One region of the Streptomyces sp. 891-h genome, then DNA from elsewhere that is predicted to be linked to it. Evidence: riboswitches for the same ligand, from Rfam matches in the RefSeq annotation. Region 1 holds a riboswitch; each other region holds the start of a gene.

Region 1 (7,617 bases):
CACCATGGAGCTCCTTGGCCTCAAGGACGAGATCGAGGACATCCTGATCACCCTGGGCAGGCAGTACCACCTGATCCGCCTGCTGCGGGCGAAGAGCGGCAACGGCCTGTTCCTCTACATCGCGTTGGACTCGGCGAAGGCGAACCTCGCCATGGCCCGGCACCAACTGCGGCGAATCGAGGCGAACCTGGAGGTCTGACCGGGGCCCGCCCCGCAGGGGGCGGCGCCGCCGTGATCCGGCGTGGCTGTCAGGAGGGCACCGCGCCCTGAGCCGCGAGCGCCGTCCACCCTGGCGAAAGTCAGGGGTTCGGTTGCCTTTCGTAGCTGACGGGCGAGGTGTGCCGGTTCCTACGCTCCCGGCCATGATCCGTACACACCGCGCGGCTGCCGCCGTGCTCACCGCCGCTCTGCTCGCCCCGGCGACCGCCGCCTGCGCCCCCGGCGGGGGTTCGACTGCTGCCGACGCGCGCTCCGCCGCTTCCAGCGCCTCCACCACTTCCACTGCTTCCGCGCCTTCAGGGGCCTCCGATTCCACTGCTTCCGGGTCCTCCGAAGCGGCGGCCGTGAAGCGCGGCAAGCACCTCTCCCTCCCTCGCCCCACCGGGAAGTGGGCGGTCGGACGCGACACCCTGCACCTGGTGGACAAGGACCGCCGCGACCCCTGGGTGCCGTCCGCCGGTGCCCGTCGGCTGATGGTGTCGGTCTTCTATCCCGCCCGGCGCGGCGGCCCTCGGCAAAGTGCCGCGCCGTACATGTCGGCCAAGGAGGCCGGGCTGCTGCTGAAGGGACTGAAGCTGGACAAGTCCTTTCCGCCCGACCTGCTCGCCTCCGTCCGTACGCACGCCCGCATCGGAGCCCGTCCCGCGCCGGGCAGGCATCCGCTCGTGGTTCTCTCCCCGGGCTTCACGCTGCACCGCGCCACACTGACCACCCTCGCCGAGGAGTTGACCTCCCACGGCTATGTCGTCGCACTGCTGGACCACGCCTACGAGTCGTTCGGCACCACCTTCACGCCCCGGGGTTCCGCCGGTGCCGGCAAGGGCTCAGCGCGCACCCTCACCTGCGTCGCGTGCGAGACCGTGGAGGCGGCGCCCGACGACAAGGGGGAGAAGAAGCTGCTCGCGCGTGCGGCACGGAACCGGGCGGCCGACATCTCCTTCGCCGTCGACGCGCTGACGACCCCCGCGCCGGAACACTCCCGTGACTACGCCGAGTTGATCGACACCCGCCGGATCGGCGCGGCGGGCCACTCGCTCGGCGGCAACGCGGCGGCAGTGGCGGCCGGTACCGACCGCCGTATCAGGGCCGCCGCCGACCTGGACGGCACATTCTTCGCGCCCGTACCGCAGGCGGGTCTCGGGCGGCCGATCCTCATGCTCGGCACTGAGGACGGCCACAATCCCCGCGCCGAGGACAGGACATGGCCCAGGACCTGGCAGCGCCTGGACGGCTGGAAGCGGTGGCTGACGGTCGCCGACTCCGGGCACTTCACCTTCATCGACCTGCCGATCCTGGGCGGCCAGGCGGGTGTCACGGATCCCTCGGCGCCGCTGTCGGGAAAGCGCTCGGGTGAAATCACGACCCAGTATGTGAAGGCGTTCTTCGACAGTAGGCTGCGCGGCCTGCACCGCCCGCTGTTGGACGGCCCCTCGAAAGAGAATCCGGAAGTGACCTTTCATACGCCGTGACGGAACTCGGAAACCGCTCTTCCGTTCCCCGTTGCAGCCTTTCCGTATGGAAAGCAACGCGGCGGCCGCGCATCACCTCGAAGGTGATGCGCGGCCGCCGCGAAAGGGGTCTCGGCTCAGTACGGGCCGTTGACGTTGTCGATCGAACCGTACCTGTCAGCCGCGTAGTTGCAGGCCGCGACGATGTTGGCGACCGGGTCGCGCTGGTCGTAGGCCGTGCCCGCGACGTGGTAGGCGTCGAAGGTCGGCTTGATGACCTGCAGCAGCCCGATGGACGGGGTGCCGTTCTGGGCGTTGATGTCCCAGTTGTTGATGGCGTTCGGGTCGCCGCCGGACTCCCGGATGATGTTGCGGTGGATGCCCTCGTAGCTGCCCGGAATGCCGTGCTGCTTCATGATGGTCAGCGCCTCGTTGATCCAGCCGTCCAGGGAGGTCGACTGGGTCTTGTGCACGCTGCTCTGCTCGGCCGAGCCGCGGTCGGCGCGCTCGGGGGTGCTGCTCCGCTCGGCCGGCGCCGAGGCCGTGTCCAGGGTCAGCTTCTGACCGGGACGGATCAGGTTCGCGTCGCTGCCGATCGTCTTCTTGTTGGCCTTGTAGAGGGTCGGCCAACCGCCCTCGACGTCGTGGTCCACGGCGATCTGGGAGAGGGTGTCACCGGCGACGACGGTGTAGGAGTCGGCCTCCTGCTCGGCCTTCGCCTGCTGGGCGGCGCGGGCCTGGACGGTCTGCGCGTGCTTCGCGGCACTGTCCTGGACCTGGGCCGGCGCGGACGCCGCGTGGGCGCTGCCCGCGGTCAGCAGGGGGGCGGCGATTCCCGCGCCACCGGCGACGAGGGCGATCGAGAGCCGGGAGATGCGGGACTTGAGCGGATTTCGGGCGTGTCGGCCACGAGACATGGGGGTGTCCTCTCCTAGCGCCTGCGAGGTGAGCTGTCGGATTCGGGCTGGAGTGGCCCGGCCATTCCCGTGCGCGAGGCGCAGCGGGCATGACTTCACCCCTAGCCGGGCCGCCGGGTGCGGCTCGGCACGTACTTGGGTCCCCCGCTCCTGCCGCGTGGTACTGGTGCGGATTTCCCTCGCCGGGCGGCAGGATTCGGCGCCCCGGCACGGGAACTCCGGCCGTTCATGGAGGCCGGAGCGAGGACACGGAAACACAATGAATTGCCCTGAGCAAGGCGCTCGATTCACCTCTGCCAGGTCAAGAAGAAATGATCTCGCGATACTTCAACGCTCTGCGGTGGATCATTTTCTGAGCGTAAAGCGGTGAAGTGAAGGGAATTCCGAAAATCTCTTTGATGCAAGGCTCTTGACGGCCCGCCAGAAGATCTTGCCTGTGATGGCACCTGATCGGTGTGTTTCCTGACACAGTGAATGAGCAGGAGCGGCAAGTCTTGTATATCCGGACATTGCAGTTGAAATCTGCTGAAGGTGGCTCTCTTCAGTGCAGCGTTGACCGCCGTTGAATGGGCGGAAGCGTCCGGGGGCGCCATTTCTACTAAGCGGCATCGTACATTGCCGTGCGCGGCCGGTGTTTCCGGAGGGCTCTGTGTTCCCGGATGTGTGATTTCCGGGTGCTGCTACGAGGTGCCGGGTCCGGAGTCCTGCGGGCCTGGGCCGTCGAGTGGGACGCCGAACCAGCGGACGGCGACCGGCCGGGTGCCCGGTTCGGCTTCGGTGCGACGCTGCTGGAAGCGCCGCAGCAGCTCCAGGTAGGCGTCGTGGAACTCCTGGAACTCCTCGCGGGTGAGGTGGAGGGTGCCGCGCGAGCCGTACACCCACTCCGCTTCCTCGGGGCGCGGGAGGGTGTAGCTGTAGGCCAGCTCGATGTCCTCCTCCATACGCAGCCGGTCCAGCTCGCCGACCACGGCGCGCTCGGCCGGCGACAGCCCGGCTGGGGCGGGCCGCCGGACGTCCAGGCCGCGTACCCCGCGCCACCAGCGTTCGCGGCCGCTCGCCGAGTGCTCGGGGTCGTCCTCGATGAACCCGGCGCGCTCGAGCTGCCGCAGGTGATAGCTGAGCGTCCCGGTGTTCTCGCCGAGCTCGGCGGCGAGCGCGGTGGCCGTCGCGGCGCCGGCCGCCGTCAGGCGGCGGAGGATCTTCAGGCGCAGCGGGTGCGCCAGCGCCTTGAGCGCCGCGGGATCGCTGGTGGTGCGGGGCGAGTGGCGCGCGGCGGGACGGTCCTCTTCCGGTGGCTCGGACATGCCCTGAGCTTAGCGCAGAGATTCCTCTGCAGAGCCTGCTCTGCAGAGGCAAGTATGCAGAGAAAATTCTGCAGAGCTTCCTTTGCAGAGTTTTCTCTGCGATCCTGCTTGTCGGCACGCCACGGCCCCGACCGTGCGCGCGCCGAACAACCACAAGGACGGCAGGACGGACATATGGCAGACAGAGCGGTCTCGCTGCGGCAGCTCACCCGCCGGTACGGCACCGGCCCCGGCGCGGTCACAGCGCTGGACGGGGTCTCACTCGACTTCCACCACGGCACATTCACCGCGGTGATGGGGCCCTCCGGCTCGGGCAAGTCGACACTGCTCCAGTGCGCGGCGGGTCTCGACCGGCCCACGTCGGGCTCGGTCACGCTCGCCGGGGCCGAGCTGACCGGGCTGAGCGAGACCCGCCTGACACTGCTGCGCCGCCGGCACATCGGCTTCGTGTTCCAGAGCTTCAATCTGCTGCCGTCCCTGACCGCCGAGCAGAACGTGGGTCTTCCGCTGCGACTCGCGGGGCGCCGCCCTTCCTCAGCGCTCGTACGGGAGGTTCTGGAACGCGTCGGGCTGGGCGGGCGCGGGAGGCACCGGCCCTCGGAGCTGTCCGGCGGCCAGCAGCAGCGGGTCGCGCTGGCCCGTGCCCTGATAACCCGCCCCCAGGTGCTCTTCGGCGACGAGCCGACCGGAGCCCTCGACTCCGCGACCAGCCGGGAGGTCCTGGCGCTGCTGCGCGACATGGTCAGCGCGGAGGGGCTCACCCTCGTCATGGTCACCCACGACCCGGTCGCCGCCTCCTACGCGGACCGCGTGGTCTTCCTCGTCGACGGACGGCTCACCGGAGAGCTGCTCGGAGCATCCGCGCAGGACATCGCCGGGCGGATGGCGAAGCTGGAGGCCACCGCATGCTGACGAGCACCCTGGCAGCGCTGCGCACCCGCTGGGTCGGCTTCACCGGCAGCTTCGTCGCGCTGGCGCTCGGGGTGGGACTGCTCACCGTCATGGGCCTCGCGCTGGCGTCCGCGTCCCAGGCACCGGAGCGGAAGCCGGAGAGATTCGCCGCTGCACCCGTCGTCGTCAAGGGCGCCGACACCCTGCGCGTTCCCACCTCGATCGGCGAGCGGACCCACAAGCTGGCACACCCCCGTGTCGTGCCCGACAGCGTGCGGGCCCGGCTGGAGAAGCTGGGTCAGGTCGTGGAGGACCGCTCTTTCGGAGTGCGGGTCGAGGGCGGCCCCCGGGATCTGGTCGGCCATCCATGGTCCACGGCGTCGTTCGCCCCCTACCGCCTCCGCGAGGGCCGTGCGCCCAGGGCCGACGACGAGGTGGTCGTCAGCGGGGACTGGGCACGGCGAGGCGCCGGTCCGGCCAGGCCGGGGCAGCGGCTGCGCACCGCCGAGGGCCACGTGCGGGTTGTCGGCGTCGTCGGTGGGCTCGGCTTCGAGGACGCCGTCTTCTACACCGACCGGCGCGCCGCCGAGCTCGCGCCGCGCAGCGGACAGCTGGTGGTCGACACCGACGATCCGGGCGCGGTACGCGCGGCTGCCCACGGCAGTGGCGTACGGGTCCTCACCGGTGAAGCGCGGCGGCTCGCCGATCCCGACCCCGACCGGGACAGCGCGGCCCTGACCGCGACGACCGCCATGTTCGGCACCGCCGGCGGCCTCTCCGCGTTCGTCTCGGTGTTCGTGGTCGCCTCCACCTTCGCGTTCGCCGTCGCCCAGCGCCGCCGTGAGTTCGGGCTGCTGCGGATGGCGGGGGCCACCCCTGCGCAGGTCCGCCGTGCGGTCCTCCTCGAGGCGCTGGTCGTCGGCGCGCTCGCCTCGGCGGCCGGCTGCGTGCTGGGCGGGTACGGAGCGCCCGCGCTCGCCCGGTGGGTGGTCGACGAGAAGCTGGCGCCCGGCTGGTTCACCATCCAGCACCACACCTGGCCGTACCACGCGGCCTTCTGGACGGGGTTGCTGGTGGCCCTCGGCGGGGCGGCCGTCGCCTCCTGGCGGGCCGGCCGCACGGCACCGACCGAGGCGCTGCGCGAAGCCTCCGTGGACACCCGCACGATGACGTGGAGCCGTGGGCTGTGCGGCGGAGCCCTGCTGCTGACCGCCGCAGGCACCCTCCTCGCCTCCTTGCTGACCGACCCCGGCGACCTGCTGCACCGCAAGACATATGTGATCCGGCCGATGCTGCTGATCACCGGGTTCGCGCTGCTGGGGCCGCTGCTGGTGCGGCCGCCGGCCCGGCTGGTCGCCCGGCTCGCGGCCAGGCTTCCGGGCGCCGCCGGCCTGCTGATGGGCCAGAACGCCGCCACCGGGGCCAGACGCACGGCGGCTGTCGCGGCGCCCGTCCTGGTCACGGTGGCCCTGGCGGGCTCGCTGCTGGGAACCACCGCGACGCTCAACGAGGCGAAGGCCACCGAGACGCGCGCCCGCACCGCCGCCGACTTCGTGGCCACCGCCCACAGCGAGGACGGCTTCGAGACGGCAACGCTCAGGCGGCTGCGCCGGATCCCCGGCACCGAGGTCTCCGCGACCGCCGCCACCGCCGTCTACACGCTGGAGGACGGGGTGGCGCTCATCAAGTCCGCAGCCCGGGCGGGTGAGCCCGCCGGACTCCGGAGCACGACTCGGCTGCCGCTCGCTTCCGGCTCGGTCGGTGACCTCGACGACGACTCGATCATCGTCAACGAGGAGTGGGCGCACCACACCGTGGGGGAGCGCGTGAACGTATGGCTCGGAGACGGAACCAGGAGATCGCTGCGGATCGCCGCGGTCATGACCACGGGCACCGGAGACAACGGCGCCTATGTCACCCCGCGCAACGCCCGCCATGCGCCGGTCGACCGGGTCGAGGTGCGGCTCGGCGAAGGGACCGGCGCTGCCGAGGCGGCCGCAGCGCTCCGGAAAGCCGTGCCGCGGTCGGAAGGAGAGGTCAGCACCCGGGAGGAGTGGCTGCGGTCGGCCTACCCCGGCACCGACCGCACGACCCGCGTCGGCCTGCTGCTGGTGCTCGGTATCGCCCTGCTGTACACGGGGATCGCGGTTGCCAACACCATGGTGATGTCGACCGCCGACCGGGCGCCCGAACTGGCCCTGCTGCGGCTGACCGGCGCCACCCGGTGGCAGGTGCTGCGCATCGTGGCCGCCGAGGCGCTGATGGTGGTCGTGGTCGGCGGGGTGCTGGGGATCGCGGTGGCCGGGCTCAACCTGGCGGGCATCTGGGGCGCACTGGAACTGCTCTCGGTCCACGCGCCGATCCGGCTTCCCTGGACGGCACTTGGCGCGGTCACCGGGGCCTGCGCCGTGGCCGCCGTGCTCAGCGCGGTACTGCCGGCGGCGCTCCGGCTGCGCCGCCGGTCGGCGGCGCTGTCGACGGCGTGCGCCTGAAGCCGGCGTCAGGGTGCACGTGCCCGTACCCGGCCCCGACCCCGAAGTCCGGCATGCGCCGGACCGGCCCTAGTGGGCCGGGTACCAGAGGCGTCGTAGCGCGCTGTCGGTGAGCACGTCGTCGGGGCGGCCCTCGCCGACGAGCCGTCCGTCCCCCAGGAGCAGGCAGTGGTCGGACGCGCGGGCCGCGTCCAGGTCGTGTGTGGCCTGGACGACGGTCACTCCCTGGGTTGCGGCGGCCCTGAGCACGTCGGTGATGCTCTGGCGTGCGGCCAGGTCCAGGCCTGTCGTCGGCTCGTCCAGCAGGAAGAGGTCGGCCTCCTGCGCGAGCCCCTGGGCGACGAGG
Region 2 (7,617 bases), 3.5 Mb from region 1:
CGCTTCGGAGTACGAGAGGTCGACTCCGGGCGAACCCGTCCTGGAGGCGCACGCACCGGGCGCGTCCGGTGCCGGTGCGCCCTCGTGGGGCGCCGACAGCCCCTCGTCCGCTGCCGGGCGCCCACCGCGCCCCCGCCGCCGTTGGCGCGCCGTCGCTCTCGGTGCCGCCGTCGTCGTACTGGCCGGGGCGGGAGCGGCCGGCAAACTGCTGATGCCCAAGAGCGACAAGAGCCCCTCCCACGTGAGGGTGCAGGACGCGAGTGGCCGGATCAGTCTGCGGATACCGGCCCAGTGGGCGCAGGAGAAGGCCGATTCCGGCTGGAGCCCCTCCTCGCTGGGGCTGTCGGCGGAGCACGCCCCCGGTCTGGTCGTCTCGCAGGACATGAAGCGCTGGCAGGACCTCACCTCGGGCACGAGCGGGGTGTTCGTCGGGCTCGGTTACTCCTCGAAGGACGACGACGGAGCGGCGGCCGCCGCCGAGGCGCTGTCCGCCAAGGTGGCCGAACTCAAGCACAGGCGCTGCCAGTACGCGGGCAGCCGCACCTACAAGGGCGACGGCTGGCAAGGGCGCGTCCGTACCTGGTCGGCCTGCGACTCCCCGGGGCACTCGCTGGAGGAGATCGCCCTGGCCCCACGGCAGAAGGGCAAGCCGCCGGTATACGTACAGATCCGCTGTGCCGAGGACTGCTCGGCGAGAACGGATCAGGTGCTCAGCAGCCTGCGGGTCAGCGCCTCATAACTCCTACCGCACAACTCCTACCGCGCAACTGACCGCACAACTCCCAACGGCCGCACCGGCGCCGGGTGTCCCCCACATCGGGGAACCGGGAAAAAAGTCGGGGCGGCCGTGAACTTTCCCGCGCCGTCGGCCATCCAACGCTGTGTACGGCCAGGAAGCCCGGGGGCACCCTGGAGACGGGGAGTCGGGCGCGTGACGCCACCCGCCACCCGGCAGCCGGACGACCGCCGGACAGGGCCCCTGCGGTCCACGAGCACCAGCGAGGCAGGACGACTGCGAGACAGGACGACCAGGGAGTGACGGCAGCCATGACGAAGCGCCAGGACCCGACGACGAACACGCAACCCGCACCGAACTCCCCGGCCACCCCCTTCCGGCGCCGTCACCGCGTGGCCCGTATCGCCGCCGCAGCGACCGCTGTGCTGGCTGCGGGGGCGCTGGTGGTCGGCTGCGACAAGGACTCGGACTCGGCCCCGCAGAAGGTCAGCGGCGGGGCCGCGCCCGCGGGCGGCGACTCCGGCTCCTCCCACGGCGACGACGGCAAGAACGGCAGCAGCGAAGGCAGCGGCGGGGACGGCGGGAGCTCGAGCGGCGGCTCGTCCGGGCAGGGCGCCTCAGGTTCGGACGAGGGCGGCTCCGCTTCCTCGTCGTCCTCGTCCTCCTCGTCCGGTAAGAACGGGTCGGGCGGCAGCGGTGGCGGCTCGGGTTCCGCTTCCGGTTCCCGGTGCCGCACGGGCGACCTCAAGGCGTCGTTCGGCCCCAATCATCCGGGCGCCGGGCAGGAGAACTTCGCCCTCGTGCTGACCAACCGATCCGACAGGACCTGCACGGTACGCGGCTACCCCGGGCTCGCCTTCGTCAACAGCAGCGGCGAACAGGTCTCCTTCGATCCCAATCGCACGGGCGGCGAGGTACGGACGGTCACGCTGTCGCCCGGCAAGAGCGCATGGGCCTCGCTCTCGTTCACCAACCCCGAGGTGACCAACGTCACCACGGTGACACCGAGCGCCGCGAAGGTCACCCCGCCCGACGAGCGCGCCTCCCTGCGGGTGCCCTGGTCCGGTGGACCGGTCACCAACACCGGTAAGGCGTCGGTGCCCAAGATCAGCCCCCTGGCCCCCGGCACGGGCGGCTGAGCCCCTTTCCTTCTGGTGGCCGGCGCACGCCCGGCTGCCGTACGCCCGGCTGCCATACGCCCGGCTGCCGTACGGCGACGGGCGGTGTGGCCCCGTGCGTGTTAGGGGGCCGCCTTCCACCCGCTCCTCGTCCCCGTTCCGTACCCCGACCAGCGGTCCCGAGTGGCCCGAATCCCTCCACCCGGTCAGATTGGGACCGTGCGGCAGAGGGAGGCCGGGAGGCAGCCGGCGAGCGGGTACGAGAACGGTGTGGGACGGCTGTGGCGCCTGGCGCGGTGGCTCCCGGCCGCGCTGTTCGTCCTGGGCGTCGCCCTCGAGCTGTCCACGCCGCGCGAGGTCACCATTTCGGCACCCTTCGCCGCCGCCCCACTGGCGGCGGCGGCGTTCCTGTCCCTGTGGAGCACCATTCTCACCGGCGTGCTCTCCTCCGGTGCCACCCTTCTGTTCGCCCTTTTCCACGACAACGGCAGCCTCATCGAGTCCGAAGCCAGGTCCCTCACCAGCGTGACCGTCTCCATCCTGGCCGTCGGCGTCAACTACGTACTGCTCCGCAGCGGGAGTCGGCTGGCCTCGGCGCGTGGGGTGGCCGAGGCGGTACAGCTCGCCGTGCTGCCCACCCCGCCCTCCCGCGTCGACGACCTGACGCTGGCCACCCGCTACCGCGCGGCGCAGGCCGAGGCCCGGGTCGGAGGGGACTTCTACGCGGCGGAGGAGACTCCCTACGGCGTACGGCTGCTGCTCGGCGACGTACGCGGCAAGGGGACCGGCGCGGTGGCCGCCGTGGTCCTCCTGGTCGGAGTCTTCCGTGAGGCCGCCGAGCAGGAAGAGACGCTCTCCGCGGTGGCCGCCCGCCTCGACCGGGCCCTCCAGCGGGAGGGGCGGCGACAGACCGGCTCGGCACGGCTGGAGGGCTTCAGCACGGCGGTACTGGTCGAGATCCCGAACTCATCCGGTCCCGGTTCCGGTCCCGGTTCCGGACCCGGTTCGGGTCCCGGACAAGAGGGCGGACAGGACGGCGGACAGAGCGGCGACAAGGTGCTGCGTATCGTCAACCGGGGCCACCCGCCGCCGATCCTCCTGCACCAAGGCCGGACGGCCCTGCTCGAGCCGACCGTGCCGGCGCTTCCGCTGGGGATGTCCGAGCTGGGGAAGTGGCCGGAGCATGTGGACGAGGTCCCCTTCCCCCGGGGCGCCCAGCTCCTTCTCTACACCGACGGCCTGTCCGAGGCACGCGACTCGGACGGTGTCTTCTACGAACCGGCCGAACGGCTGGCCCGTAGCTATTTCGCCCACCCGGAGGAGCTGCTGGAGACGGTCCTCATCGACGTCGCGGCCCATACGGGAGGCCAGGCGGTGGACGACATGGCGCTGCTCGCGGTCGCCCACCACATCAGGCCCCAGCCCTGAACCGAGCCGGGCGGCCACCGCCAATTACGGGGAACAGCTTGGAATCAAGGCCACTGTTCTATTAACGTCCGATAACGCAGCACGGTCGTCACTGTCGTCACGGAAGGCGGCACCGTGCGCCGTCGCCGAATCCCGCATACGGAGCACCAGCAGCGCCCGCCCCCTGGACCTGCACCGCTGGACCGCACCGTGGGAACCGGGGAACCACCCCTTCTCGTCAGCCAGGCGAGGAGGACGGGGTGAATCGGACGCCCTTGCGAGAGGACGCCCGTAGGAGACCTTCCTGCTCCGAACCCGTCAGCTAACCCGGTAGGCGAGAAGGAAGGAAAGGAGAGCGCCCCCGTGGCGTCCAGATCCCAGGGCTTCGCCGGCCACGCGCCCGAGGCCGTCGCGTACGACCCGCACCTCGACCGCGCCGGCTCCTCCACCGCCGCCTACGACTCGCCTGCGTACGGCTCGTCCACCGCGTACGGCTCGTCCACCGTCTATGGCTCCGCACCGGGACGGGCCGCCGCGCCGCTCCCGCCCGCCGTGCCCGTCGTACCGTCCGGCCCGGCACCGCTCAGGGACGCCCCACAGGACACCTTCAGGGACGTCCCACAGGACACCTTCAGGGACGTCCCACAGGACACCTTCAGGGACGCACCAGGCGACGCCTATGGGAACGCTCCTGGCGAGGCCCCCACGGACACCACCGGGGACGAGTGGAACCCCACCGAGGAGTCCGTCCGCGCGATGCGTGGTCGGCACCGGGTCGCCAAGCAGCGGGCCGGCGGGGTGGCGCGCGGCGGTGCCGTGCTCGGCGTCGGCATGATCGCGGCGGTGGGCGCGGGCGGCATGGCGACCGCTCAGGACAAGGACCCCGGCGCGATATCCGTACCGGATCTGGGCAGCGCGGCCGACGCCGTCCGCAGCGTCCCCGACCACCTGCCCGACGTCGAGGACCTGCCCGGCATCGGCTCCCTCGTCGGCGACGACGCGGACGGTGCCGAGGGCTCCGACGGCGACGCGACCGCCTCCGTGGCCCCCTTCACGCAGGCCGGACTCTCCGCCGAGGACCTGGCGGCGGGCAGGACCAACGCCGGTGAGGCGCTGCGGGCCCGCATTCTCGCGCAGGCCGAGCAGCACCGTTCCGCCGCGGACGAGGAAGCCCGAGAGGAAGCCGCCCGGCAGGCGGCGAACGCGGCGGCGGAGGAGGCCGCGAAGCGGGCGGCAGCCGAGAAGCAGGCCGAGGCCGAACGTGCCCGGGAGGCGGCGGCCGAGGAGAAGCGCAAGGCCGCCGAGAAGGCCGCGGCACAGAAGCGGAAGGCCGAGGCCGAACGCCGGGCACAGCTGGCCGGCAAGTACCTCGCGCCGCTGGCCTCGTACCAGCTCACCGCCGGGTTCGGCCAGGCAGGCGGCATGTGGCAGAACGATCACACCGGCCAGGACTTCGCCGCGCCCAACGGCACGCCCGTCAAGGCCGTTCACACCGGCACCGTCAAGGAGGCGGGCTGGGCCGGTTCGTACGGCTACCGCATCGTTCTGAAGCTGGAGGACGGCACCGAAATCTGGTTCTGCCACCTGTCCTCCATGACCAAGTCGGCGGGAGACAAGGTCGGTACGGGTGACGTGATCGGCCGGGTCGGCTCGACCGGCAACTCCTCGGGACCGCATCTGCACGTCGAGGTCCGCCCCGACGGAGGCGACCCGGTGGACCCGCTGCCGTGGCTCCGCGCGAAGGGCGTCGACATCTGACGGACCGACGGCGCCGGCCGGGGGCCTACCGGGTTCGCCGAGGCCCCCGGGTCCCGGGCCCCACGGGGAGGACGGGGCTGATGGGGCGGCCGGTGGCAACGGCCCACGCGCCACCATCCGCCCGCCTTCCGGTCCGCGTTACCGTCGCTGCATGCAGATGAATGCCGACTACAAGATCGGTCAACTGTCCGTCTCGCCGCTCGTGCTGGGCGGCAACGTCTTCGGCTGGACGGCCGACAAGCCCACCTCCTTCGCCGTGCTCGACGCCTACACGGACGGCGGCGGCAACACCATCGACACAGCCGACGCGTACTCGGCCTGGGTGGAGGGCAACAAGGGCGGCGAGTCCGAGACCGTCATCGGCGAGTGGCTCGCCGCACGCGGCTCGTCCGTACGGGACAACGTCGTCATCGCCACCAAGGTCGCCCGCCACCCCGACCACATGGGCCTGGCCCCGGCCACCATCAAGGCCGCCTGCGAGGACTCGCTGCGCCGCCTGCGGACCGACCGCATCGACCTGTACTACACGCACTTCGACGACGAGTCGGTCGAGGTCTCCGACATCATCGGCACCCTCGACGAACTCGTGAAGGAGGGCAAGGTCCGCGAGATCGCCGCGTCCAACATCGCGCCGACCCGCCTCGCCGAGTCGCTCGCCTTCAGCGACCGCGAGGGCCTCGCCCGCTATGTGGCGCTCCAGCCGCACTACAACCTCGTCTCGCGCGACACCTACGAGGGAGAGCTGGCAGCGCTGGCCCAGCGCGAATCCCTGGCCGTACTGCCGTACTACGCGCTGGCCTCCGGCTTCCTCACCGGCAAGTACCGCCCGGGCGAGGCCGCACCCGAGGGCGCGCGTACCGGCAAGGCGGCCCAGTACCTCGCCACCGAGCGCGGTCAGCGCGTCCTCGCGGCGCTGACCACCGTGGCCAACGCGCACCAGTGCGCCGAGGCCACCGTCGCCCTCGCCTGGCTCGCCGCCCAGCCGACGGTCGCAGCCCCCATCGCCAGCGCCCGCACGGTCGACCAGCTCCCCGCGCTGATGGCGGTCGCCGATCTGCGGCTCACCACCGAGGAACTCCGCCTCCTGACGGAAGCCTCGGCATAACCCGGTGGCCGGCCGGGCCGGGCTCACCCCCGGCCCGGCTGCCCGTACACGCGCTCGACCCGGAGCCGCACCACCTGCCGCCGCTCCGCCACCATGGCGGCCCGGTACTCGTCCCAGTCCGGGTGCTCGCCCCTGATCGCCCGATACACCTCGACCAACTCCTCGACGGTCGCATCACGCGGCTCCTGCGCCACAGCCGTCAGCTCAGCCGTCCCGTCCACCACCGTCCACGACCACCCGTCCCCGCTGGTCACGTGATAACTGGCCCGCGGATCCCGCGCCAGATTCCGCGCCTTCGCCCGATCCGCGGTGGTCGACACCCGCACCACCCGTTCCTCCGGATCGAACGCGTGATTGACGTTCGACAACTGCGGCCGCCCATCCCGCCGCAACGTCACCAACACCCCCCGGTCGACCTCCGACAACAACCGGAGCAGCGCTTCCTCTTGCTCACTGCTTGGCCTGCCAGGCCCGTTTGTGCTCGCCATGAGTCGCCTCCTGTGAGATATGGCTTGGTCAACTTGGTGGTGCTGATGCCCAGAGAAGCCGCGCACGGCGCGAGCCGTAAACGCGGTCCGGGCGGCGCAGCAGGTGGCACAGAACAGCCGTCACGGGACGCTGCCGGCATGGCCTGGCGGCAGCGCCGCAGTAAGCAGTTTGGAGGCAGCGTCCGGCTGCTCGTAAGGGTCTAGGAGATCGCGGGCCGTATGGATCACTCTCAGGGGGTCTTGTTCCCGCCCGTAGATCTGCGCGAAGTCCTCCGCCAGTGCCGCATCCCCCCATTGCCGCAGGTTGGCCATGACGTTTGCCGCTTCTGGCGGGCCGAGTACGTCGGCCCCGGCGCGAAGGACATCCAGCGTCTCAGGCATTGGGCGCCCCTCCTGCTTAAGCAGGTCAGCGAGGAAGAGCTCGGCCCGGGTGCTCGACGTGTGAGCCTGCCGGTCCCCTCCCGCTGAAGGGACCGGCAGGTGTTTCCTGGCCTTCTTGAACTCCCTCTTATAGGCCTCCGGGGCACTGAGAGCGGCCTTGTAGTGGAGCGTCAGCAAGTCTTTCCGGCTGATGAGTACTTTACCGGCAAGGCGGCACGTGACGTCGTGGAGCTGCTCTGTGCGGCCTTTGACTATCTGTCTGCAGGACAGCAGCCTGGACAGGGTGCCAGGTTGGATGCCCATCTCCTTGGCCACGGCCTTGTCCGGCAGACCAGTCGCGTCGACCAGTTCACGCAGCTGACTGGCGAGTCTCTTGACCTCGGTCGTGGCTCTGTCAACCGGCGTGGCACGGCCAACCGGCTTGCGCTGATTTTGTTTTGGCACTTCTGATGGCTCCCCCTGCTGGTTGTGAACTGGGACGAGAGACCGGCTGCCAACTCGCGTGCGGGGCTGCTGCTCGGCCACACGGGGCGGTGGAACACGTCGCGGGCCCCGGGCCGCGGGCAGACCAGTGAACGCTGACGCCAGACAGGTCAGCTCGTTCCCTCCCCCCGTGGGTAGAAA
Region 3 (7,617 bases), 1.3 Mb from region 1:
CGGGGTGTGCTCGAAGGTCACTGCGGGGGTCCGACCCGGGTGGCGCCGGCGGTGGCCTCGGAGAGCGCCTGCGCGAAGGCGAGGGTCTGGCGGACGGTGTCCGGGCCGTCGCCCGCCTCGCTGACCCGCAGCGAGAGGTCGTCCGCCGTGGCGGAGCCCGTATAGCCGTGGTCGGCCTCGCAGTTGGGGTCACCGCAGGTGGCGGGCTCCATGTCGAGGCGGGAGACGGCGCCCCAGCCGATGGTGAGGACGACCTCGCGGGGCAGGGTGCCGGGGGTGTAGGACTCGGGATTGGCCACCACCCGGGAGAGCACGACGGAGGAGATCCGCTCCAGCTTCACGGACTCGGTCGAGGTGGTGGCGTAAGGGGAGGGCGAGGTGCCGTCGGCCGCCTGCTCGTCGGTGTGGCTGACGAGGAAGCGGGTGCGGGTGAGCACCAGGACCGTGACGTGGCGGCGGACCTCGTTGGAGTCGAATGTCGTCTCCTGATGCACGAGGTACGAGGCCACGGGCTCCCCACCCACCGCCGCCTCGACAGCCTCGGCTACGAGGGCCGGGTAGTAGCCGCTGCGCTCGATCGCCTCACGCAGCCCCTGCGTCGTCGTACCGGTCTTCGCCATGACAGCCATCCTAAGGGCCGTACGGCGACGCAGCCCCGGCCCGCTCCCCCCTGTACGCCACCGCGTCTGCCACGCCCGCGCCCTCAGTACGCCGGGAGCCTACGGGCGCCCAGGTCGGGACGGGTTCCGGGGTCGGCGACGCGGACAGCAGCGTCCAGTACCGTCACCCCTCGGGGCGCCACCACCACCGGGTCGAGCTCGACGGCGACCACCTGCGGGTGATCGTCCATCAGCAGCGAGACCCGCAGCAGCACCTCCTCCAGCGCGGCGGTGTCCGAGGGCTCGGCCCCGCGCCAGCCGAACAGCAGCGGCGCCGACCGGATGGCGCGGACCAGCCCGGCGGCCTCCTTGTCGGTGACGGGCACCAGACGGTGCGCGGTGTCGCCCAGCAGTTCGGAGGGTGCCCCCGCCAGCCCGAAGGAGAGGACGGCGCCGATGGCCGGGTCGAGGGTGCCCCGTACCACGGTGCCCACCCCGCGCGGCGCCATGGACTGCACCACCGGGCGCAGCTCCTCGGGAGCCCCGAGCGCCTCGGTCAGCTCCCCGTAGGCGCGGCGCAGCCCCGCCTCCCCCGCGATGTCCAGCCGCACCCCGCCCAGATCGGCGCGGTGCCGCAGGTGGGGGGCCGTCGTCTTGAGCGCCACGGGGAACCCCAGGGTGCGGGCCGCCGCCACGGCCGCCTCGGCGTCGGGCGCCGCGAGGGTGGGCTGGACGGCGATGCCGTAGCAGCGCAGCAGGTGTGCCGTCTCCTCGTCGGTGAGGGCACGGCCGCGGCCCGGGGCCGGGGGCGTGAAGCGGGCCAGCAGGTCAGCGGCCGCCGACTCGTCGATGTCCAGGTCGGGCACCTTGCCGGGGTCACCGGCTTCCGCGCGCCACCGGGAGTAGCGCACAGCCTCGGACAGGGCGCGGGAGGCCCGCTCGGGCGTCGGATAGGAGGGCAGTCCGCGCCTGGCCAGCGCCTTCTGCAGCCCCTCCATCGCCAGATGTACCACCGCGACCGGCTTGCGCTGGGCGCCCTCGGTGGTGGCGACGGCCTCGACGGCTTCCCGCAGCGCGTCGGCGAGGGCCTCGACATGGCCGTCGGGCGGGCTCTGGGGCGGGGCCGGGTCGGTCGTCGCGCCGGTCGCGCCGCTCGTGCCCGGCAGCTGAGTGGGGACGGTGGGGATGACGGTGACCAGCACGGCGTCCGTGGCCGCGTCGATGAGCGCCTCGCGCAGCGCCCGGCCGAAGTCGTCGGGAGCGGCCGAGGTGGGCAGCGCCACGACGGGGCGCGGCCGCAGCCCGTCGGTGAGGCAGGCGTCGTACGTCAGCAGGCTCATCGCGTCGGTGTTGCCGAGGATGCCGACGTGCGGGCCGGCCGGCGGCGGCTGCTCGGCGAGGAGAACGCCGGTGTCCAGCAGCTCGGTGAAGGTGTCGACCATCAGGACGCCCGCCTGGCGCAGCAGCGCGTAGACGGTGGCGTCGGGGGTGCGGGACGCCGGAGCCGCGTGACCCGGCGGGGGCGCGCTGCCGCGCTGCCGGGCTCCCTTGACGACGACGACCGGCTTGCGGGCCGCGGTACGCCGGGCGAGCCGGGTGAACTTGCGGGGGTTGCCGATGGACTCCAGGTACATCAGCACGACGTCGGTCGCCGCGTCCTCGTCCCAGTGCTGGAGCAGATCGTTGCCGGAGACGTCGGCGCGGTTGCCCGCCGAGACGAAGGAGGAGGGCCCGACGCCGCGCCGGTCGAGCCCGTCGAGCAGGGCGATGCCGATGGCACCGGACTGGGTGAAGACGCCGATCCTGCCACGCGCCGGCATCCGCAGCGAGGGGGTCGCGTTGAGCCGTACGTCGTCCGCTGTGTTGATCAGTCCGAGGGCTCCGGGGCCGATCAGCCGCATCCCGTAGGAGCGGGCGAGCCGTACCAGCTCGCGCTGCTCGTCCCGGCCGACCCCTTCGGAGAGGACGGCCAGCCCCTGCACGGCCGCCTCACCGCAGTCGCCGATGACGGTGTGCAGCTGGTCGGCGGGGACGGCGAGCACGGCCAGGTCGACGTGCTCGGGGATCTCCCTCACCGAACGGTAGCCCGGCACCCCGGCCGGCATGTCCGAGGTCGCCCCGGGGTCCAGCGCGTGGTTGACCGCGTACAGCCGTCCCGGGAAGCCGCCGGTGAGCAGGCTTCCCAGGACCGCACGCCCCGCACCGCCGGGGGTACGGCTGACCCCCACGACGGCGACGGAACCGGGAGCCAGCAGCCGGGCGACGGACCGCGCCTCGGCACGCTGCTCACGGGCCCGCATGACGGCCAGCGAACGCTCGGTGGGCTCCAGGTCCAGGGTGAGATGGACCGAACCGTCCTCGAAGCTGCGCTTCTGGGAGTACCCGGCGTCCGTGAACACCTTGATCATCTTGGTGTTGGCGGGCATCACCTCGGCCGCGAAGCGGCGGATGCCGCGCTCCCTGGCGACCGCACCGATGTGCTCAAGGAGCGCGGAGGCCACCCCTCTGCCCTGCTGGTCATCGCGGACCAGGAAGGCCACCTCGGCCTCGTCGGCCGGCTCGCCGGCCGGGCGGCCGAACTCGTCGATGCGGTCGTAGCGGACCGTCGCGATGAACTCGCCGCCGATCGTCGCCGCCAGGCCGACACGGTCGACGTAGTCGTGGTGGGTGAAGCGGCGAACGTCGCGGTCGGACAGCCTGGGATAGGGCGCGAAGAACCGGTAGTACTTCGACTCGTCGGACACCTGCTCGTAGAAGCTGACCAGCCGCTCCGCGTCGTCGGGCGTGATCGGCCGGACCCGGGCGGTACCGCCGTCACGCAGCACGATGTCGGCTTCCCAGTGGGCCGGATAGGCGCGCTCCTCGGGGCTCGGCATGGGGCCAGCGTACGGCTCGGGGAGGGCGCGTGCTCAGGGATGCGGCAGTGCGTCGTATCGTCGCGGGAAGAGCGCCGCAGCTTCCGCACCCGCGTCCGCGACCGCGTCCGCCGGTTCATGGAGCACCTCGGCGACCGTGCAAGACTGGTCTAGACAACCATAACGATCGAAGGGCAACACCATGGTTGAGCGCCGCGTCACCGTCGGCTGGGCCGAGGGGCTGCACGCCCGCCCCGCCTCCATCTTCGTCCGTGCCGCCTCGGCTGCCGGGGTCCCGGTCACCGTCCGGAAGGGCGAGGGCAACCCCGTCAACGCGGCCTCCATGCTCGGTGTGCTCGGCCTGGGCGCGGAGGGAGGCGAGGAGATCGTCCTCGCCTCCGAGGCGGAGGGCGCCGAGGAGGCCCTCGACCGGCTCGCGAAGCTGGTCTCCGAGGGCCTGGAAGAGCTGCCCGAAACGGTGTGACCGAGCGTTCGGGCTGAGGCCGTCGCGGATTCCGCCGGGCCTCGCCGTTGTGGTTGCTCACCGTCGCGGCGGGCAATTGACGAGGGGGCGCCGCACCTGACGGTGCGGCGCCCCCTCGTGCTCCCCGTCCCAGCCGTGCGCGTGACGGGCCTCAGCCGGACGCTGGGAGCGCGAGGGGCGCTGGGCCGCCAGGCCCAGCGCCCCTCGCCATAAGTCCGCCGTCACTGGGGGTACCTCCCAGCCGGAGGCTGGGGGAGCGCAACCACCGACCAGAGAGTCCGGCGGAATGGGTGACGGCCTCGGCCCAAGCGTTCGGTCAGAGCTTCACACCGTGCTGGCGCAGGTACGCGACCGGGTCGATGTCCGACCCGTAGTCGGGACCGGTACGGGCCTCGAAGTGGAGGTGCGGGCCCGAGGAGTTGCCGGTCGAGCCGGAGAGGCCGATCTGCTGGCCGGACTTGACCTCCTGGCCGACCGAGACACCGATCGAGTTGAGGTGGCCGTACTGCGTGTACGTGCCGTCCTTGTGCTTGATCACGATGTTGTTGCCGTAGGCCCCGCCGTTGCCGGCCTCCACGACCTCACCGGCGGCGACGGAACGCACCGGGGTGTTCATGCCCGCGTGGAAGTCCACGCCGGTGTGGCTGCCGGACGACCACATGCCGCCGCCCTGCTTGTAGCCGGTCGAGATGTAGGAGCCCTCGACGGGCAGCACATAGGCGTTGAGCTTCGCCCGCTCCGCTTCCCGGGCCGCCTTGCGCTTCGCCTCGCGCTCCTTCTCCGCCTTCTCGGCCGCCGCCTTGCGCCGGGCCTCGTCGGCCTTCCGCTTGGCCTCGGCCTTCGCCTTGGCAGCTTCTTCCTTGGCGTCTGTCTCCGCCTTGGCCTGCTCGGCGTGGAGAGCCTGCTGGTAGGCCTGCTCGTCCAGCGTCTCGGAGATCGGGCCGCCGACGGCCTCGCTCACCTTCGCGTCGGGCTGGACGGGGGCGTGGTTCTGGTCTCCGCTCGCGGCGAAGGCGGGAGAGGCGATGGACCCGACGACGCCCACGGTGGCGAGCCCGGCTATGCCTGCTGCTCCCCCTGCGGCCCTGCGGGCCTTGCTCGGACGCCTGTGCTTGCCAGTGGCACGGGTGAACGCCATACGGAGGCGTACTCCTTTCCTTCCTTCTCGCCTACCGGGTTAGCTGACGGGTTCGGAGCAGGAAGGTCTCCTACGGGCCGCCTCTTGCGAGGCCGTCCGATTCACCCCAATGGGACCTGGGTCCCCGGTCCCCCTCGGCACTTCGCCTCGGGGATTCGGCGATCGCTCTCCGTCGGCCGCGGGTGCGGTCACTTCTGACGGACAGCGGCAACGACGCTAATCGGGGCCAACTCCGAGCGGCAAACGAATCCCTGACTTTGTCGCGTTCGCCACACTCCAACTCAGCAGCAATCGCGACAGAAAGGGACATCACGCGGGGCCCGGAAGGAGCGATTCCTCCTCCCGGGCCCCACTTTTCGTCTGCCGTCCCGGCCCCGTCGGCGGGCTCAGGAGCCGGAGACCACCTTGACGTCGCCGATGCCCAACTCCCTTACGGGATCGGCGATCTGGGACGCGTCGCCGACCAGTACCGTCACCAGCCGGTCGGCGGGCAGTGCGCTGACCGCGGCGGCCGTGGCCTCAACCGTGCCGGTCTCGGCGAGTTGGGCGTACAGCCGCGCCTGGAAGTCGTCCGGCAGGTACTGCTCCACCTGGTCGGCCAGCGTCCCGGCGACGGCCGCTGCCGTCTCGTAGCGCAGCGGCGCGACGCCCACCAGGTTCCGCACGGCCACGTCGCGTTCCTCGTCGGTCAGCCCCTCGGCTGCCAGCTTCCGCAGCACCTGCCACAGGTCGTCCAGCGCGGGCCCGGTCACATCGGTGGCCACCGAGCCGCTGATGGCCAGCAGCGCGGCACCGCCGCCGTCCGCTGTGGAGCGCAGCACCTGCCCGAACGCGCGTACGCCGTAGGTGTAGCCCTTCTCCTCGCGCAGCACCCGGTCCAGCCGCGAGGTGAGGGTGCCGCCCAGGCAGTAGACGCCCAGCAACTGCGCGGGCCACACCCGGTCGTGCCGGTCGGGGCCGACCCGGCCGATCAGCAGCTGCGTCTGCACAGCGCCCGGCCGGTCCACGATGACGACCCGGCCGGTGTCGTCCGCGGTGATCGGCGACATCGGGCTCGGCGCCACCGCGGCCCCCGTCCAGCCGCCGAGGGACTCGTCGAGCGCCGCCTCGACTCCGCCCTCGATCCCCTCCAGATCGCCGACCACCACGACGGTGGCCGTCGCGGGGCGCACATGCGCCTCGTAGAAGGCGCGCACGGCGGCCGCGTCGATCCGCCGCACCGTCTCCTCGGTGCCCTGCCTCGGCCGCGACATCCGCGACTCGGCGGGGAACAGCTCCCGGGACAGCTCCTTGGCCGCACGGCGGGCCGGGTTGGCCAGTTCGTGCGGGATCTCGTCCAGCCGGTTGGCGACCAGCCGCTCGATCTCGCTGTCGGGGAACGCCGGGGCGCGCAGCGCGTCGGCGAGCAGCCCCAGCGCCTTGGGCAGCCGCGATGCGGGCACCTCCAGCGAGACCCGCACCCCGGGGTGGTCCGCGTTCGCGTCGAGCGTGGCGCCGCACCGCTCGAGCTCGGCGGCGAACTCCTCGGCGGTGTGCTTGTCCGTGCCCTCGCTCAGCGCGCGGGCCATGATGGTGGCGACCCCGTCCAGCCCCTCGGGCTCCGCGTCCAGCGGCGCCTCCAGGTTCACCTCGACGGCGACGACCTTCTGGCCGGGACGGTGGCAGCGCAGCACCGTCAGCCCGTTGGCCATCGTGCCGCGCTCCGGCGTGGGGAAGGCCCACGGCTTCGGGATGCCGCTGGGCGGCTGGGGGTGGAACTCCATGCTCTTCCCTGCTGTCTCCGCGATCCCCGCGGGGCTCGCGCCCGCCGTCGCCGCGGCGCTCTGGCTGCTGCTCGCCGGTGTCTCGCTCACTGCCCGGTCTCCTCTTCGTCGTTCCCCGCCTCGTCCTCGTGCGCCAGCGGCTCGTACACGAGCACGGCCCGGTTGTCGGAGCGCAGCCGCCGCGCAGCCACCTCCCGCACCTCCTCGCGGGTCACCTCCAGCACGCGCCCCACCGCCGAGAGCGCGAGCTGCGGGTCGCCGAAGAGCACCGCGTACCGGCACAGTTCATCGGCGCGGCCGCCGACCGTGGCCAGCCGGTCCAGCCACTCCCGCTCCAACTGGGCCTGGGCCCGCTCCATCTCCTCCTCGCTGGGGCCCTCCTCGGCGAACCGGCGCAGCTCCTCGTCGACGGCGGCCTGGATGTCGGCGAGCTCCGCGCCGCTGGAGGCCTTGATGTCCAGCCAGCCGAGCGAGGGGGCGCCCGCCAGCCGCAGCAGGCCGAAGCCGGCAGCGACGGCCGAGCGATCGTGCCGCACCAGCCGGGCGTAGAGGCGGGAGGACTCGCCGCCGCCCAGGGCGGTCAGCGCCAGATCGGCCGCGTCCGCCTCGCGGGTGCCGTCGTGCGGCAGCCGGTAGCCGTTCATCAGCGCCCGGGAGGGCACGTCCTCCTCGATGAGCTCGCGCTTCTCCTCGCCGATCAGCTCGGGCAGCGAGCCGTCCCGCGGCGGGCGCTTGCCGTCGTGGCCCGGGATGGAGCCGAAGTACTTCTCGATCCAGG

Evidence for each region. A riboswitch is a leader RNA that binds a small molecule or an ion and turns the genes downstream of it on or off. The one in region 1 is predicted to bind cyclic di-AMP.
Region 2: linked by a shared signal. The riboswitch ahead of HC362_RS17455 (M23 family metallopeptidase) and the one ahead of HC362_RS02250 (LysM peptidoglycan-binding domain-containing protein) in region 1 are both predicted to bind cyclic di-AMP.
Region 3: linked by a shared signal. The riboswitch ahead of HC362_RS07800 (M23 family metallopeptidase) and the one ahead of HC362_RS02250 (LysM peptidoglycan-binding domain-containing protein) in region 1 are both predicted to bind cyclic di-AMP.

Annotation. Positions count from the first base shown of each region.
Region 1 is NZ_CP050693.1:496,407-504,023, reverse strand. Features, by position in the region: gene HC362_RS02260 (hypothetical protein) at 1-199, shown strand, start outside; gene HC362_RS02255 (alpha/beta hydrolase) at 363-1,688, shown strand; gene HC362_RS02250 (LysM peptidoglycan-binding domain-containing protein) at 1,805-2,584, opposite strand; cyclic di-AMP (ydaO/yuaA leader) riboswitch at 2,589-2,763, opposite strand; gene HC362_RS02245 (helix-turn-helix domain-containing protein) at 3,265-3,888, opposite strand; gene HC362_RS02240 (ABC transporter ATP-binding protein) at 4,063-4,800, shown strand; gene HC362_RS02235 (ABC transporter permease) at 4,794-7,271, shown strand; gene aztA (zinc ABC transporter ATP-binding protein AztA) at 7,341-7,617, opposite strand, start outside.
Region 2 is NZ_CP050693.1:4,000,354-4,007,970, forward strand. Features, by position in the region: gene HC362_RS35065 (protein kinase) at 1-739, shown strand, start outside; gene HC362_RS17445 (DUF4232 domain-containing protein) at 1,048-1,875, shown strand; gene HC362_RS17450 (PP2C family protein-serine/threonine phosphatase) at 2,074-3,282, shown strand; cyclic di-AMP (ydaO/yuaA leader) riboswitch at 3,448-3,613, shown strand; gene HC362_RS17455 (M23 family metallopeptidase) at 3,625-5,019, shown strand; gene HC362_RS17460 (aldo/keto reductase) at 5,177-6,124, shown strand; gene HC362_RS17465 (PPOX class F420-dependent oxidoreductase) at 6,148-6,612, opposite strand; gene HC362_RS17470 (hypothetical protein) at 6,733-7,437, opposite strand.
Region 3 is NZ_CP050693.1:1,834,673-1,842,289, forward strand. Features, by position in the region: gene HC362_RS07785 (DUF5998 family protein) at 18-620, opposite strand; gene HC362_RS07790 (bifunctional GNAT family N-acetyltransferase/acetate--CoA ligase family protein) at 704-3,475, opposite strand; gene HC362_RS07795 (HPr family phosphocarrier protein) at 3,657-3,938, shown strand; gene HC362_RS07800 (M23 family metallopeptidase) at 4,255-5,076, opposite strand; cyclic di-AMP (ydaO/yuaA leader) riboswitch at 5,091-5,247, opposite strand; gene HC362_RS07805 (pitrilysin family protein) at 5,463-6,839, opposite strand; gene HC362_RS07810 (pitrilysin family protein) at 6,926-7,617, opposite strand, start outside.